Regions from separate parts of the Priestia sp. TRN 1309 genome, predicted to be linked through region 2. Evidence: riboswitches for the same ligand, from Rfam matches in the RefSeq annotation. Region 2 holds a riboswitch; each other region holds the start of a gene.

Region 1 (4,678 bases), on a different contig from region 2:
TCAGCGATGAAGATGGTATCGCTCTTTACACACCAACAAATATCAATACACATAAGGCAGAAGAAATCGAAGCCAATCCGAACGTGCACGTACTATTGGGCTACAGCGGCGAAGGATATGGCGATCAATACTTAGAATTATCCGGGACAGCTGTTCTTCGTACTGGTGATCAATTAAAAGGACGTATATGGAACGATCACATGAAAGAATGGTTTGACGGTCCAAATGACCCTGAGTATGTTGTTCTGGAAATTACACCAAACGAAATTCGCTTTATGAATGAAGGCGAAGAAACTCCTCAAACCGTTCAGCTATAATAAAAAAGCGCACACTGTGCGCTTTTTTTATTTTCCTACAGCTTCTTTCAATTGAGCTGCTTTTTCTTTTGGAGACGCTGCTAAGCTAATCGCGGTAATAATAGAAACACCATCTGCACCTGCTTCTACTACTTGTTTGGCATTTTCAGGCGTGATGCCACCGATTCCTACAATTGGAAAGTCAATATTCTGGTTTCGCACTTCTTCAATTAATTTTGTACCTTGCACTGCTTTTGCGTCTTTTTTTGTAGAAGTAGGAAAAACAGGTCCCATTCCTACATAATCCGCCCCGTCTTTTATGGCTTGCTGCAGCTCTTGTATATTATGAACAGAGACGCCCACAATTCCTTTTCCTATTTTTTCTCGAACAATATGAGCTTTTTCATCTTCTTGTCCAATATGAACGCCATCCGCTTGTAAGCGGATCGCTAAGTCAAGATCATCATTCACAACAAAAGGAACGCTGTGCTGCTGACAAATTTGCTGAAGTTCTTTCGCCAGCTGATATTTCGCTTCTCCTTTTAGGGCACCCTCGCCTTTTTCACGAAATTGAAACACGGTAACGCCGCCTTCAATTGCTTCTTTTAATACTTCTTTCGGATCTTTTTTACAGTTATTACTGCCCATTATAAAATAAACTTGCAGCAGCTTTTTGATTTCTTCGTTTGTCATTTTCCGGCTCCTTTTAACGTTGATGTACTCTTGCATATGATTCAATATCCTGCCCAGATAAAAGATGAAGCTGGTTTAAGAGCTCAATTTGAAAGCTTCCCGGCCCTTCTTCACCTTTTTTCGCTGCGGCGATTTCACCTGCCACTCCGTAAAAACTTAAAGCAGCAACGCTTGCCTCGACATATTCTTTTTCTACAGCAGCGAAAGCTCCTATAATTGATGTCAACAGACATCCAGTCCCCGTCACTTTCGTAAATAACGGGTGACCGTTGTCTACTGTATACGTTGTGTTTCCATCCGTGATTACATCTTGTTTACCCGTAATAACAATCACTGTATCTAATTTGTTCGCCGCTTTCTCAGCAAGTTCAATGACGTCTCCTTGCCCTTCTAATGAATCAACGCCTTTAATGAGCCATGACTCGCCTACTACATTCGCAACTTCAGCAGCGTTACCGCGAATAACGGCAATATTTAATTCTTCTACAAGCTGACGTGCCACTTCTGTACGAAACGGTGTCGCTCCGGCTCCTACAGGATCGAAAATAACCGGCACGCCGTTTTCATTTGCTGATTTTCCTGCTATTCTCATCGCTTCTACTTCTTGAGCCGTCAGTGTACCCATATTTAAGACAAGCGCTCCGGCGATTCGAGCCATGTCAGCCACTTCTTCCTTCGCATAAGCCATAACAGGTGACGCTCCTAGGGCAAGCAGTCCATTTGCTGTAAAATTGGTTACCACAACATTCGTAATATTATGAACAAGCGGACTTGTATCTCTTACTTTTTCTAATTGAGCTGAAATTTTACTAATATCCATGTTCTCTCACTCTTTTCATTTAGTTTTAACACTGCAAAAAAAAGACAAAAAAGCACCTTGCATGCGCAAAGTGCTTTGGTATGTACTCACATTCCCTGCGCTGGCATTATCCAACAGGTTCAAATGGTCAACAGGCGCCCCTGTACTCTCAGCCTGCCCCGCGCAAGCTCCCATACTATTTATTACTACGTTTAAAGTTTACTATTAACTTTTTTTATTTGCAACCATTTCACTGTTTTGCCCATAAAATAAAGCTTCGCTATAGGCTGAGTGGTGTTGTAAATCTTACAGCTTTACTAAAAGCATCATTAAAAGACCTCCAGTAAACTACTGGAGGTCTTCTATCCCCTAAAAATTCTATCATTTCTCTTGAATCGCTTGATTTCTCACAGCTGTTTTTCGGTCCTTCCCTGCTCTTAAAGATAAAAGAAAACAAAGCAGCAGTACAAGTGCAGCTGATACGTACGGGTAATTAATGTTTATATCAAAAAGAAAGCCTGCTACAACAGGTCCAATAATATTACCAAGACTTGTATAAGCAGAATTTAGTCCGGCTACATACCCTTGGTCGTCTTGTGCCATCATCGACATTTGCGTGCTGATTGCCGGACGTAAAATATCTGTTGCTAAAAAGACGATAAATGTCACAACAATAATAAGCCAGTACGTGTGCACAAATAGTGTAAGTAAAATAAAAAGTCCCGTCATCATCAAGCAAAACGAAATCACTCTTTTTTCACCGAATTTATTTAAAATCCAGCCAAAAATCGTAACCTGCACAACAGCCCCTGCAATAGAGCCAAACGTAATAACAAACGCAATATCTTTTGGCGTAAAGCTAAATTTATGATCAACAAATAGTGAAAAGATCGTTTCATAATTGGATAATCCAAACGATGTCACAAAAACGATAATTAAACTTAAAAAATAAGGTTCTTTGTAGGAATTCATAAGCTGCAGTAGCAGCCGATCTTCTTTTGGATTCTCATTGTTTGAAACAGCATGACCTTGTACAGGACGAGACTCCGGCAAAACAAAAAGCGTAATCACTGCAGCCAAGCCTCCTGCTACTGCGGCCATGTAAAATGGCACGCGCATGCCGTATTCAGCTAAAAAGCCTCCAATACCGGGCCCGATAATAAATCCTGTTGTAATCGCTGCCGTCACATAGCCCATTCCTTTAGCGCGTTCTTTAGCAGACGTCACGTCCGCTGTATAGGCCATAACAGCAGGCATAATAAGCGCGGCTCCGACCCCACCTAGCATTCTGGATACAAATAATAAAAGAGGTGTACTCACTGAACCAAAGAACCATTCAGACAGGGCAAAAACAATCATTCCCGCTACAATAATTTTCTTTCTCCCTAACGAATCGGATAATCGCCCCGCTAAAGGCGAAAACAGAAATTGAGTTAGTGAAAACACCGCTACTAAAAGCCCCATCACGCTGCCGTTGATATGAAGCTCCGTCATATAGGTTGGCATAATTGGAATAACGAGACCGATTCCCGTAAAGATAATAAAAATATTTAGCATGAGCAGCAAAATCGCCGCTCGATTTCTTAACAATAATGACATATAAACCTCCTGATTACAAAAATACTGAACGTTCGGTCTATAAAAATACAAAATAATGAGGGATTACTCATTGCCGCAATAAGCATCCCCGCTTATTTAAGAAGACCTTGCTATAATTCCGTTTAAAAATACATCGATTGCTGAATGGTAAAGCTGCAGGGCATTTTCCGTACTCGTTTTTCGAGACATGCGGCTCATTCCAACAAACAACCCTTCTAAAATTACTGCAAGTTGCTCTGCATTTTTATGAGAAAACTCGCCTTCATCGATGCCCTGTTGCAAAAGTTCCCGGTTAAACTCCACGTGTCGTTTCACCATCTCATCAATTCGCTCTTCGATGTCGCTGCCCTTCTCCTCGTTGTTAAAAAACTCATCCGCAGCTTTCGTAAGAGGATGATTCAAATCATCTAAAATGATTTGCTCCGCTATTCCAAAAAGCTTATCTCTTGTTGTTTTGTAAAGAGACTCTCTTTCTTTCCAGTTTCGTTCCCACTCAAGATCCCATTCGTCTATTAAATAAAGAAAAAGCCCTTCTTTACTTTTAAAGTGATAATAAATATTCCCTTTACTGCTTCCCGTAGCTTCTACAATTTCCTCAATAGATGTAGCTTTATAGCCTTTTTGAGAAAACAATGCTTTAGCGGCATCTGCCACTTTTCTTTTGGTTTGTTCACTTTGAAGCTTTTTTTTATTCAAGCTATTTCCACCGCCCCGTACATTTATTATTTATACTGAACATTCGTTTTGTATTATCTGACACCTATACTACATAGGAAAAACCTTTTTGTCTAGTGAGAAAACCTAGTTTATACCTTTTTATATGAATCATGACCAAAACAAAGCCTCCTAAAAAGCTTACTTGCTAACAGGATAAATGACAGCTGCTTGCGCGCACAGTTTGCATACAAATAAACAAATCATCTGCGCCTGCTTTCCTGTCTTTTACTCATTCAATTTCTTTGTCATAAACACACTGTATGGATCTTCTTTGTAGGTAGAAAACGGTTCGCACTCGTAAAATCCAAAACTGGCGTATAGCTTTCTAGCCGGTTCAAAAGCAGGTGCGGATCCTGTTTCTAAGCTTAAGCGTCGGTACCCTCGTTTTTGCGCTTCATTTATTATGTACTGCAGCAGCTCTCTAGCAATTCCTTTCCGCAAATGAGCGGTAGCTGTTCGCATCGATTTAATTTCTCCGTGGTGCTCATCTAACTCTTTTACAGCTCCGCACCCTGCTAGCTGACTTCCTTCCCACACGCTCCAAAACGTAATATTACGTTGTTTTAAACTTTCA
Region 2 (4,678 bases):
TAAAAATACAAAATATAGAATAGCCGCTAAGACAATTCGATAAATGGCAAACGGAACTAATTTAATGCGGTTGATTAATTTTAAGAAAAAGCGAATCGATATAAGCGCAAAAATAAAGGCGCTGATAAAACCAGCAATAAAAAACGGTAGTGCATCTGATGTGAAATACTGCCAGTTTTTAACCAATGAAAGTCCACTTGCTCCTGCCATAATTGGCACTGCCATAATAAATGTAAAATCTGCGGCTGCCTTATGGCTCATTCCAAGAAGAACCCCTCCTGAAATCGTTGAGCCTGAACGAGAAAAACCTGGCCAAAGAGCAATACATTGAAACAGTCCTATACCTAGTGCTTGTCCATAAGACATTTGGTCCACCGTCTCTACACGCGGACGTTTAGGTCCAAACAAATCTGCTAGAATCATTAATACAGCTCCGACCACTAAGCCAATTAGCACCGTATTTAAAGAAAACAAATGTTCATCAATGTAATCATCAAACAAAAGTCCTAACACTCCTGCGGGTAACAAACCAACAATTACTTGCATTAAATTTAAGCGATTTGTCGGTCCAATTGCAGCAGCTGGTTTTTTTCCCAATCCTAATAAATTAATAAAACGATCTTTAAAAATAACAACTACTGCTAAGATCGACCCTAGCTGAATAACAATCTTAAATGTATTAGCTACTGGAGATGAAAATAATTCTTTTGAATTTAACCACAGGTCATCCACAATAATCATATGCCCAGTTGACGAAACGGGAGCAAACTCTGTTAAACCTTCTACAATCCCTAAAATGATTGCTACAATAATTTCCCACATAAAGCTATGTACCTTGCCTTTCTTTCAAATTAATAAGCTTATCGCTTCGTTTTACATGCTCAACTATTTTCCTATTTTGACACTTGCTTTTTTATCATAATTGTTAAAACTATGAAATACAATGTGTATTTGCAAAAAGATAAGAATCTTTAATAATTTGTAATAAAAAGCTTACATGCTACAACCAAAAAACACGATATCAGCTTTTATTTATTTTAAAAAGCAGTCACTATGTTCAGTATAAATTCTGGTCCCTTAGCTAAAAATGAATCATCTAGACTATTTTTCTTTAGTGTAAAAAAATGACTAAATTATTATGTTTTTTCCATCCCCCTTTACTGTCATCTATCATTTTATTCCAATAGGGCTGACTTATACGACATATCCCCTAAGTAATTTGAAACTTTTTTCTCTCTTTTCTCGTATATAGTAGTATCTTTTTTAGGAGGCTTTTTACTATGAATGGAAATGTACGTACAATGAAATGGGTCACTGCTGGGTATGAAGCCTTGCTGGGAATTCCTTTAATTGGCGCGGGGATTGTTATGGGCTTTAGCTATACTCCTCTTTTTATTGGATTTATTCTTCATGCTATCACACTCATTTTAGCTAATAGACGAGGGTTATCTGCTTATGGAAACATACTAGGACTTGTTACCTCACTGGTTGCTTGGATTCCATTTTTGGGATTTATCATGCATATTATTACAGCTATTGTGATTGCAATCGATGCTGCTAGACAACGCTAATTGTCTAGCTTTTTTTATTTAAGGGTTGATTTTTTACCGAATGATGGTAAACTTAAGCCGTAAATTGAATAATTTGAATGTTATTTCTACTAGGGGTGTCTGATAGCTCAGACTGAGAGAAGAGTGCAATAAAACTCTTTAACCCTTTGAACCTGATTTGGGTTATACCAGCGGAGGGAAGTAGTCTTGAAAAGAATAGTATAGTTTTATTCTTTTTTTGCCTATTCCATCGGGTTCTGTCTATCACAGAACCCGATTTTTTTTATGGTTCGGTATAGCTACACTTTATGCGAAACCGGAGGAATATGTAATGTCAAAACAAAATGTATCAGTTTCTATGAAAAAGCCTTTTCCAAACAGTCACAAAGTATATGTCCAAGGATCCAGACAAGACCTTAAAGTACCTATGCGTGAAATTCATCAGTCTCCTACTACAGGGTCTTTTGGTGAAGAAGAAAATAGTCCCGTACGTGTATACGACACGAGCGGTGTTTATACAGATCCCTCTTATGAAATTAATTTACAAAAAGGATTACCGGCTCTGCGCGAAAAGTGGATTGCAGAACGAAACGATGTAGAAACATATCAAGGCCGTACGGTTCAGCCACAGGATAACGGTTATTATGACGGTGATCCAAGAGATCAGTACGAGCGCTTTATCACTAAACGTTTACCTTTGCGCGCGAAAAAAAATCAAAATGTAACGCAAATGCACTATGCGAAAAAAGGAATCATCACGCCCGAAATGGAATTTATCGCTATTCGTGAACAGATGAATCCTGAAGTTGTGCGTGAAGAAGTAGCAAGAGGACGTGCAATTATCCCTAATAATATCAATCACCCTGAGAGCGAACCGATGATTATCGGCCGCAAATTCCATGTGAAAATTAATGCTAATATCGGAAATTCAGCTATTCGTTCAGCTATTGAAGATGAAGTAGAAAAAATGACATGGGCAACGCGTTGGGGAGCCGATACAATTATGGATCTATCAACTGGAAAGGATATTCACACAACACGCGAATGGATTATCCGCAACTCGCCTGTTCCTGTAGGGACCGTTCCTATTTACCAAGCGCTTGAAAAAGTAAAAGGCGTAGCAGAAGATCTAACGTGGGAAGCATACCGCGATACATTAATTGAACAAGCAGAACAAGGTGTTGATTACTTTACTATTCACGCAGGTGTTCTTTTACGTTATATTCCTCTGACAGCGAAACGTACGACAGGTATTGTTTCACGCGGAGGATCCATCTTGGCGCAGTGGTGTTTAGCTCATCATGAAGAGAACTTTTTATATACTCGCTTTGAAGAAATCTGTGAAATCTGTAAAGCATACGATATTGCTATTTCGCTTGGCGATGGGCTACGTCCTGGTTCCATTGCAGATGCTAATGATGAGGCACAGTTCGGTGAATTAGAAACGCTTGGTGAATTAACTAAAATTGCTTGGAAACACGATGTTCAAGTTATGATTGAAGGTCCTGGACATGTTCCAATGCATCTCATCAAAGAAAACGTAGATAAACAAATGGAAATATGCCAGGAAGCTCCCTTCTATACTCTTGGACCGCTTACAACCGACATCGCTCCAGGCTATGACCATATTACATCAGGTATTGGTGCTGCAATGATTGGCTGGTTTGGGACAGCTATGCTTTGCTACGTAACGCCAAAAGAACATTTAGGACTCCCGAATAAAGAAGACGTTCGCGAAGGCGTTATCACCTATAAAATTGCTGCGCATGCTGCTGACCTAGCAAAAGGCCATCCAGGAGCACAAAAACGCGATAATGCTCTGTCTAAAGCAAGATTTGAATTTAGATGGAATGATCAATTTAACCTGTCACTAGATCCAGAGCGCGCAAAAGAATATCACGATGAAACACTTCCCGCTGAAGGTGCTAAAACAGCCCATTTCTGTTCAATGTGTGGACCTAAATTCTGTTCGATGCGTATTTCTCAAGATATTCGTAACATGACTCAAGAAAATGAAAAAGATGTAAACGAAGTAAGAAAAGAAGGAATGAAAGAAAAAGCTAAAGAGTTTGTTAACAGTGGTTCAAATATCTATCAATAATGAAGTAGAACAGCTAAAAAAACAAATTAAGCAGCTTGAAGAAAAGTTATTATTTGTTCAGCAAAATTGTCAGCACATTATCGTTGAATCCTCACATTCTTCCGTAAGACGCTGCATTAAGTGTTTCTATCAACAAGATGCAAAAAGGACTTCGTAAAGAAGTCCTTTCATCTTTTTTTGAAACGTGCTTTCAGCATGTTCTTGATCCAATATAGTATTTTAATAATAACCCAGCCTATAAATGTACCTAGCGTATTCAAAAAGATATCATCAATATCAAATACTCGTTCCGTTAGCTTGTACTGTAAAATTTCAATCAGAAAACTGATTAAGAAACCAGTCGTAAAGACTTGAATAAAACCGTCAAACCACTTCATAAACAACGGAATAAACATTCCAAGCGGCGCAAACATCACGATATTTCCCAGTATATTTGTCAGAGTGAGCATTATATTACCGCTGTCCCACATCAGACGGATTGTACTAAATAAATCCAAGTTCATTGCTTTTCCGTAAACATGTTCGTTTTCGCGTATGAGAGTAGCATAAATGACCACTGCCGTATACGCAATAAATAGAATGAACATGACTTTTTTAACGATTGACCTGATGCTTACATTCACTTCAACATCACCTTCTTTGACTCCCCAAACCATTTATTATTATCTATATGTATATGTCCACTGCTTTCATTCGTAGTGAATGGATTTACATGCTTTTTTTATCCTATCACATCAATAAATAAATACAATTCCCTTTTTATTATTTTGTAAACTAACATTTTTCCACTTAAAAAAAGCCATGCGTTTCGCATGACTTTTTTTAATTAATAATTCCACGATGGATAATTTCCACTTGTACTTTCGGATTAATCGAGATGTTTTTATAGTCCTGTCTCCATTTAAGCCTTTTCCATATACTCGGATGATAAGCAGCTGCTTCTCTTCCTATTTCCAGAAAATCACAGTTAGCTTTTTGTAGCTTTCCAACTACTTTTTCAGCTTTTTTTTGTAGAATCTTTTCAATT
Region 3 (4,678 bases), on a different contig from region 2:
TTCTCAAGAAGCGCCGTTTCGAAGCGCAGCAACATCGTCTCGTTTAGCCCAGCTTTATGTGATTGATGTTTTATTTTTAAGTATTGCAGCGCAGCAGTACGACCAGACGATTGAGTATATTGACAAAACAAGAGATGCCATTCAGTTTTTGAAAGATAAGAAATAAAAAAAGAAAACGATTACAAAAAAGGGGATTTTGTGGTCTGTTTCCTCAGTGGCGTATCCATCTAAGAGGAAAATACAAAGGGGGATTAACATGTCTTTAGATAATCATCAATTAGCAAAGGCTGTTTTGGAGATGCTTGGGGGAGCATCTAATATTGAAGCGTATACGCATTGTATGACGCGGCTGCGTGTGACTATAAAAGATGATTCAATTGTTAAAAAGGCAGATATACGAAAACTTGAAGGCGTGCTCGGATTAGTGGAAGAAGAAACGCTGCAAATCATTATTGGGCCGGGCAAAGTGAACAAAGTAACAGAAGAATTTGGAAAGTTAATTGATGAATCCGGCGGTATTAACTTAGAAGATCGTGCAGCACAGCGGAAATCGGAGCTGAAAGAAAAAAATGCAACTCCGTTTAAGCTGTTGCTTCGCCGAATTGCAAGTATTTTTATTCCGTTGATACCTGCTCTTGTAGCATCTGGACTTATTACCGGAGTGACAAAAGCAGCTGTGCAGGCGAAGTGGCTTCCGGCAGATTCACAGATTGCTATTCTTTTAACCGTTATCGGAAGCGGTTTATTTGCCTATCTGGGTATTTTAGTAGGTATTAATGCAGCAAAAGAATTTGGTGGTTCGCCAGCTCTAGGAGGCTTAGCGGGCATTTTAGTCATTAATCCTGCCGTAGCTGATATTAAACTTTTTGGTGAAGCACTTTTGCCGGGGCGTGGGGGCTTAATAGGAGTGCTGCTTGCAGCAATCTTTATGGCCGTGTTAGAAAAACGAGTACGTAAATTTGTCCCACAGTCACTGGATATTATTATTACACCAACCGTTACGGTGTTAATTACAGGAATTATTACGTATGTGGTATTCATGCCAATCGGCGGCTTCATTTCAGATGGAATCACAAAAGGTCTTTTAGGAGTTTTAGAGGTTGGAGGAGTTGTAGCAGGCTTTGTTTTAGGGGCAACGTTTTTGCCGCTCGTTATTACAGGACTGCATCAAGGTCTTACTCCGGTCCATTTAGAGCTTATTAATTCGATTGGAGATGATCCGCTTCTTCCTATACTAGCAATGGGCGGAGCCGGTCAGGTTGGTGCAGCTTTTGCTATTTATATCAAAACAAAGAAAAAACGCTTAAAGCGAGCAATTGGAGGCGCACTTCCTTCAGGGCTGCTGGGAATCGGAGAGCCGCTTATTTTTGGAGTCACACTTCCTTTAGGGCGTCCATTTTTAACCGCTTGTCTTGGAGCTGGAATCGGCGGAGCGTTTCAGGCGCACTTCCATATTGCAACTGTAGCAGTGGGAGTATCGGGTTTGCCGCTTACGTTTTTAGTTCATGCGCATCAAATTCTTCTTTATTTACTTGGATTAGTTATTGCTTACGCAGCAGGCTTTATTTGTACCTATTTCTTTGGATTTAACGATGAAATGGCGAGGGAGTTTGAATGATTGGCATTTCATTTTATTTGAACGATAGAGATGCCAAACAAAGATTAGTAGAAGCGAGTGAATGCGGCGTTACACGCGCATTCACTTCACTTCACATTCCAGAGGAAAAAGGAGATTTGGCTGAACGGGCAAAAGAATTGCTTCATGTGGCTAGAGATTGTGGAATAAGCGTGTATGCAGATGTATCTAAGCATACACCGGTTCATTTAGGTATCGAAAGCCTTATGACTCTATCTTCACTTGGCGTATCAGGTATTAGACTAGACGATGGCTTTAGCGTAGAAGAAACGATTTTACTTGCGGATGAGTTTTATATTGCCCTTAATGCAAGTACAGTGTCAAAACTAGAAATAGAAGCGCTATTATCTGCAGGCCTTCATCATCATCAGCTGCTTGCTTGGCATAATTTTTATCCGCGGCCTGAAACAGGGCTTGAAGAAACGTTTTTTCAACAGCAAACAGATTTATTTAATGAACTTCGTATTCCAGTTTGTGCTTATATTCCTGGAGAAGGCGAAAAGAGAGGACCTATTTATCAAGGACTTCCTACTAGAGAAAAAGACCGTAATAAATGTCCTTTTACCTCTGCAGTAGATTTATACGGATGCGGAGTAACGGAGGTTTATATTGGAGATCCATACGCCAGTTCAAATTTATTAAAACGTTTAGTTCAATATCAAGAAAACCGCATTATTCCGCTACGCATTCGTTCACCTCATATACAGGGAACGTACAGCGTGCGTCCGGATGTATCAAGAGACGTTCTGCGTTTGGTTGATACACGATCTGTAAAACCAGTGCTGCCATTTCATACAGTAGAACGCAGAATCGGAGCAATTACAATGGACAATGATGGCTACGGACGTTACAGAGGAGAGGTTCAAATAGCTAAAAGGAATTTGTCTGCAAATGCTAATGTGAATGTGATTGGGTATGTAATAGAAGAAGATCATGAGCTGCTTTCATTAGTGAGACCGGGGCAAAAGCTTGAGCTTATTACTGTCTGAAGGAAAAAACGGTGTATTTTTAAAGAAGCCAATAGCTAACTAGTAATGTCACAAAAACAAAGAGCACACACTGCATGAAAAAGGTGTGTGCTTTTTCTTTTACTACTAAAAAGGAAACTATTTTCATTACCATATCATGAACCTTTCTATTGAATAAAACGCTTTACTATGATAAAACTATTACAGGTAAACATATGATAATAGATTAATTTCATAGAGATACAACACCACTAGGGGTGCTTTCGAAGCTGAGAGAGACGATAAGTCTTAACCCTTATAACCTGAACTAGGTAATACTAGCGTAGGAAAGAGGTATTGTAATGGATGTTTTGTATGGGATTTCCTTACGAACTCGTTATAATAATTTTGTGTACATAAACAAAAACACTTCTTTCCTGCGAAAGAAGTGTTTTTTTATGCGTAAAGGAAGGTGTCATACATGAAAGAAACAATTGATTTGCTTGTCAAACAGGTAGAGGAGCGCAAAGGAGAGTTAATCCAGTTATTAACAACGCTTGTTTCGTATAAAACGCCAGCGCCTCCTGCACGAAATTCTCATGAAGCGCAGCTGTACGTAGCGGATTTTCTTAAAAACTGCGGTTTTTCCATTGATATGTGGGACTTATATTCTAACGACCCTATCGTAGTGGGAACGTTAAAAGGACAAAAATCGGCTGACTATCAAAGCTTGATTATTAACGGCCATATGGATGTTGCTGAGGTACAAGAAAATGAAAATTGGGAAACCAATCCGTTTGAAGCTGTTGTGAAAGACAATATGATAATTGGACGCGGAGTTGCTGATATGAAAGGCGGTTTGGCGGGAGCATTATTTGCAGTTCAGCTTTTAACAGAAGCAGGAATCGAGCTGCCAGGAGACTTGATTTTTGAATCCGTTGTAGGAGAAGAAGTAGGAGAGGCAGGTACGCTGCAATGCTGTCAGAAAGGGTATACAGCTGATTTTGCGCTTGTAGTCGATACAAGTGATTTACATATTCAAGGTCAAGGCGGAGTGATCACGGGATGGATTACGATAAAAAGCAGTAAAACCTATCATGACGGTACACGCCGAAGTATGATTCATGCTGGAGGAGGGCTGTTAGCCGCAAGCGCTATTGAAAAGATGGCAAAAGTGATCGGAGGGCTACAAGAATTGGAGCGTCACTGGGCTGTTACAAAGAGCTATCCAGGATTTTTGCCAGGGACAAATACGATTAATCCAGCAGTAATCGAAGGCGGAAGACATGCTGCTTTTATTGCAGATGAATGCAGGCTGTGGATCACCGTTCACTATTATCCTAATGAATCGTACGACCAAGTATCAAAAGAAGTGGAAGAATATATTATAGCTATTGCAAAAGCAGATCCATGGTTAAAAGATAATCTGCCAACCTTTGAATGGGGAGGCACATCAATGATTGAAGACAGAGGAGAAATCTTTCCGTCATTAGAAATTGATGAAAATCATGCAGGAGTGCAGCTGCTTGCAAATACTCATGAACAAATGGAAGGGAAAAAACCTCCAATTGATGTGTCAACTAGCGTAACAGACGGGGGATGGCTAGCTGATGCGGGAATTCCCGCCGCTATTTACGGTCCGGGAAATTTAGCAAATGCACATGCTGTGAACGAACAATTAGATATTAATCAGCTTGTTCAATATACAAAAGTGATAGTGCAGTTCATTTATACGTGGCTGCATACGCATAAGGAGTGATCATCATGAAATTTAGTGAACGATTATACGAAAAGCTGCAGCCTATTTGGCGTCAAAATCATAATCATCCCTTCGTACAGGGGATGGGAGATGGAACGCTTGAAAAGGAGAAGTTTCGCTTCTACATGATTCAAGATTACCTTTACCTAATTGATTATGCCAAATTATTTGCGATTGGAGCCATGAAAGCTACCGATCTTCAAACGATGGGGAAATTTGCAGCCCTTTTAGATTCTACATTAAACGAAGAAATGAGTCTGCACCGTGAGTATGCCAAGAAATTTGAAATCAGCGAAAAAGAATTAGAAAAAGCGCAGCCATCTCCTACAACGCTTG

Evidence for each region. A riboswitch is a leader RNA that binds a small molecule or an ion and turns the genes downstream of it on or off. The one in region 2 is predicted to bind thiamine pyrophosphate.
Region 1: it holds a riboswitch for thiamine pyrophosphate, as region 2 does, so the genes downstream of both, thiM (hydroxyethylthiazole kinase) here and thiC (phosphomethylpyrimidine synthase ThiC) in region 2, are expected to answer to the same signal.
Region 3: it holds a riboswitch for thiamine pyrophosphate, as region 2 does, so the genes downstream of both, ACRPLQ_RS14940 (acetylornithine deacetylase) here and thiC (phosphomethylpyrimidine synthase ThiC) in region 2, are expected to answer to the same signal.

The regions. Positions count from the first base shown of each region.
Region 1 is NZ_JBOZGM010000002.1:919,297-923,974, forward strand. It holds gene ACRPLQ_RS11995 (pyridoxamine 5'-phosphate oxidase family protein) at 1-317, shown strand, start outside; gene thiE (thiamine phosphate synthase) at 345-989, opposite strand; gene thiM (hydroxyethylthiazole kinase) at 1,003-1,809, opposite strand; TPP riboswitch at 1,885-1,993, opposite strand; gene ACRPLQ_RS12010 (MFS transporter) at 2,170-3,387, opposite strand; gene ACRPLQ_RS12015 (TetR/AcrR family transcriptional regulator) at 3,484-4,083, opposite strand; gene ACRPLQ_RS12020 (GNAT family N-acetyltransferase) at 4,330-4,678, opposite strand, start outside.
Region 2 is NZ_JBOZGM010000011.1:20,970-25,647, forward strand. It holds gene ACRPLQ_RS25310 (undecaprenyl-diphosphate phosphatase) at 1-822, opposite strand, end outside; gene ACRPLQ_RS25315 (hypothetical protein) at 1,281-1,571, shown strand; TPP riboswitch at 1,653-1,767, shown strand; gene thiC (phosphomethylpyrimidine synthase ThiC) at 1,882-3,651, shown strand; gene ACRPLQ_RS25325 (VanZ family protein) at 3,819-4,274, opposite strand; gene ACRPLQ_RS25330 (Ger(x)C family spore germination protein) at 4,474-4,678, opposite strand, start outside.
Region 3 is NZ_JBOZGM010000003.1:544,293-548,970, reverse strand. It holds gene ACRPLQ_RS14955 (MurR/RpiR family transcriptional regulator) at 1-166, shown strand, start outside; gene ACRPLQ_RS14950 (PTS transporter subunit EIIC) at 257-1,618, shown strand; gene ACRPLQ_RS14945 (MupG family TIM beta-alpha barrel fold protein) at 1,615-2,625, shown strand; TPP riboswitch at 2,848-2,950, shown strand; gene ACRPLQ_RS14940 (acetylornithine deacetylase) at 3,065-4,342, shown strand; gene tenA (thiaminase II) at 4,348-4,678, shown strand, end outside.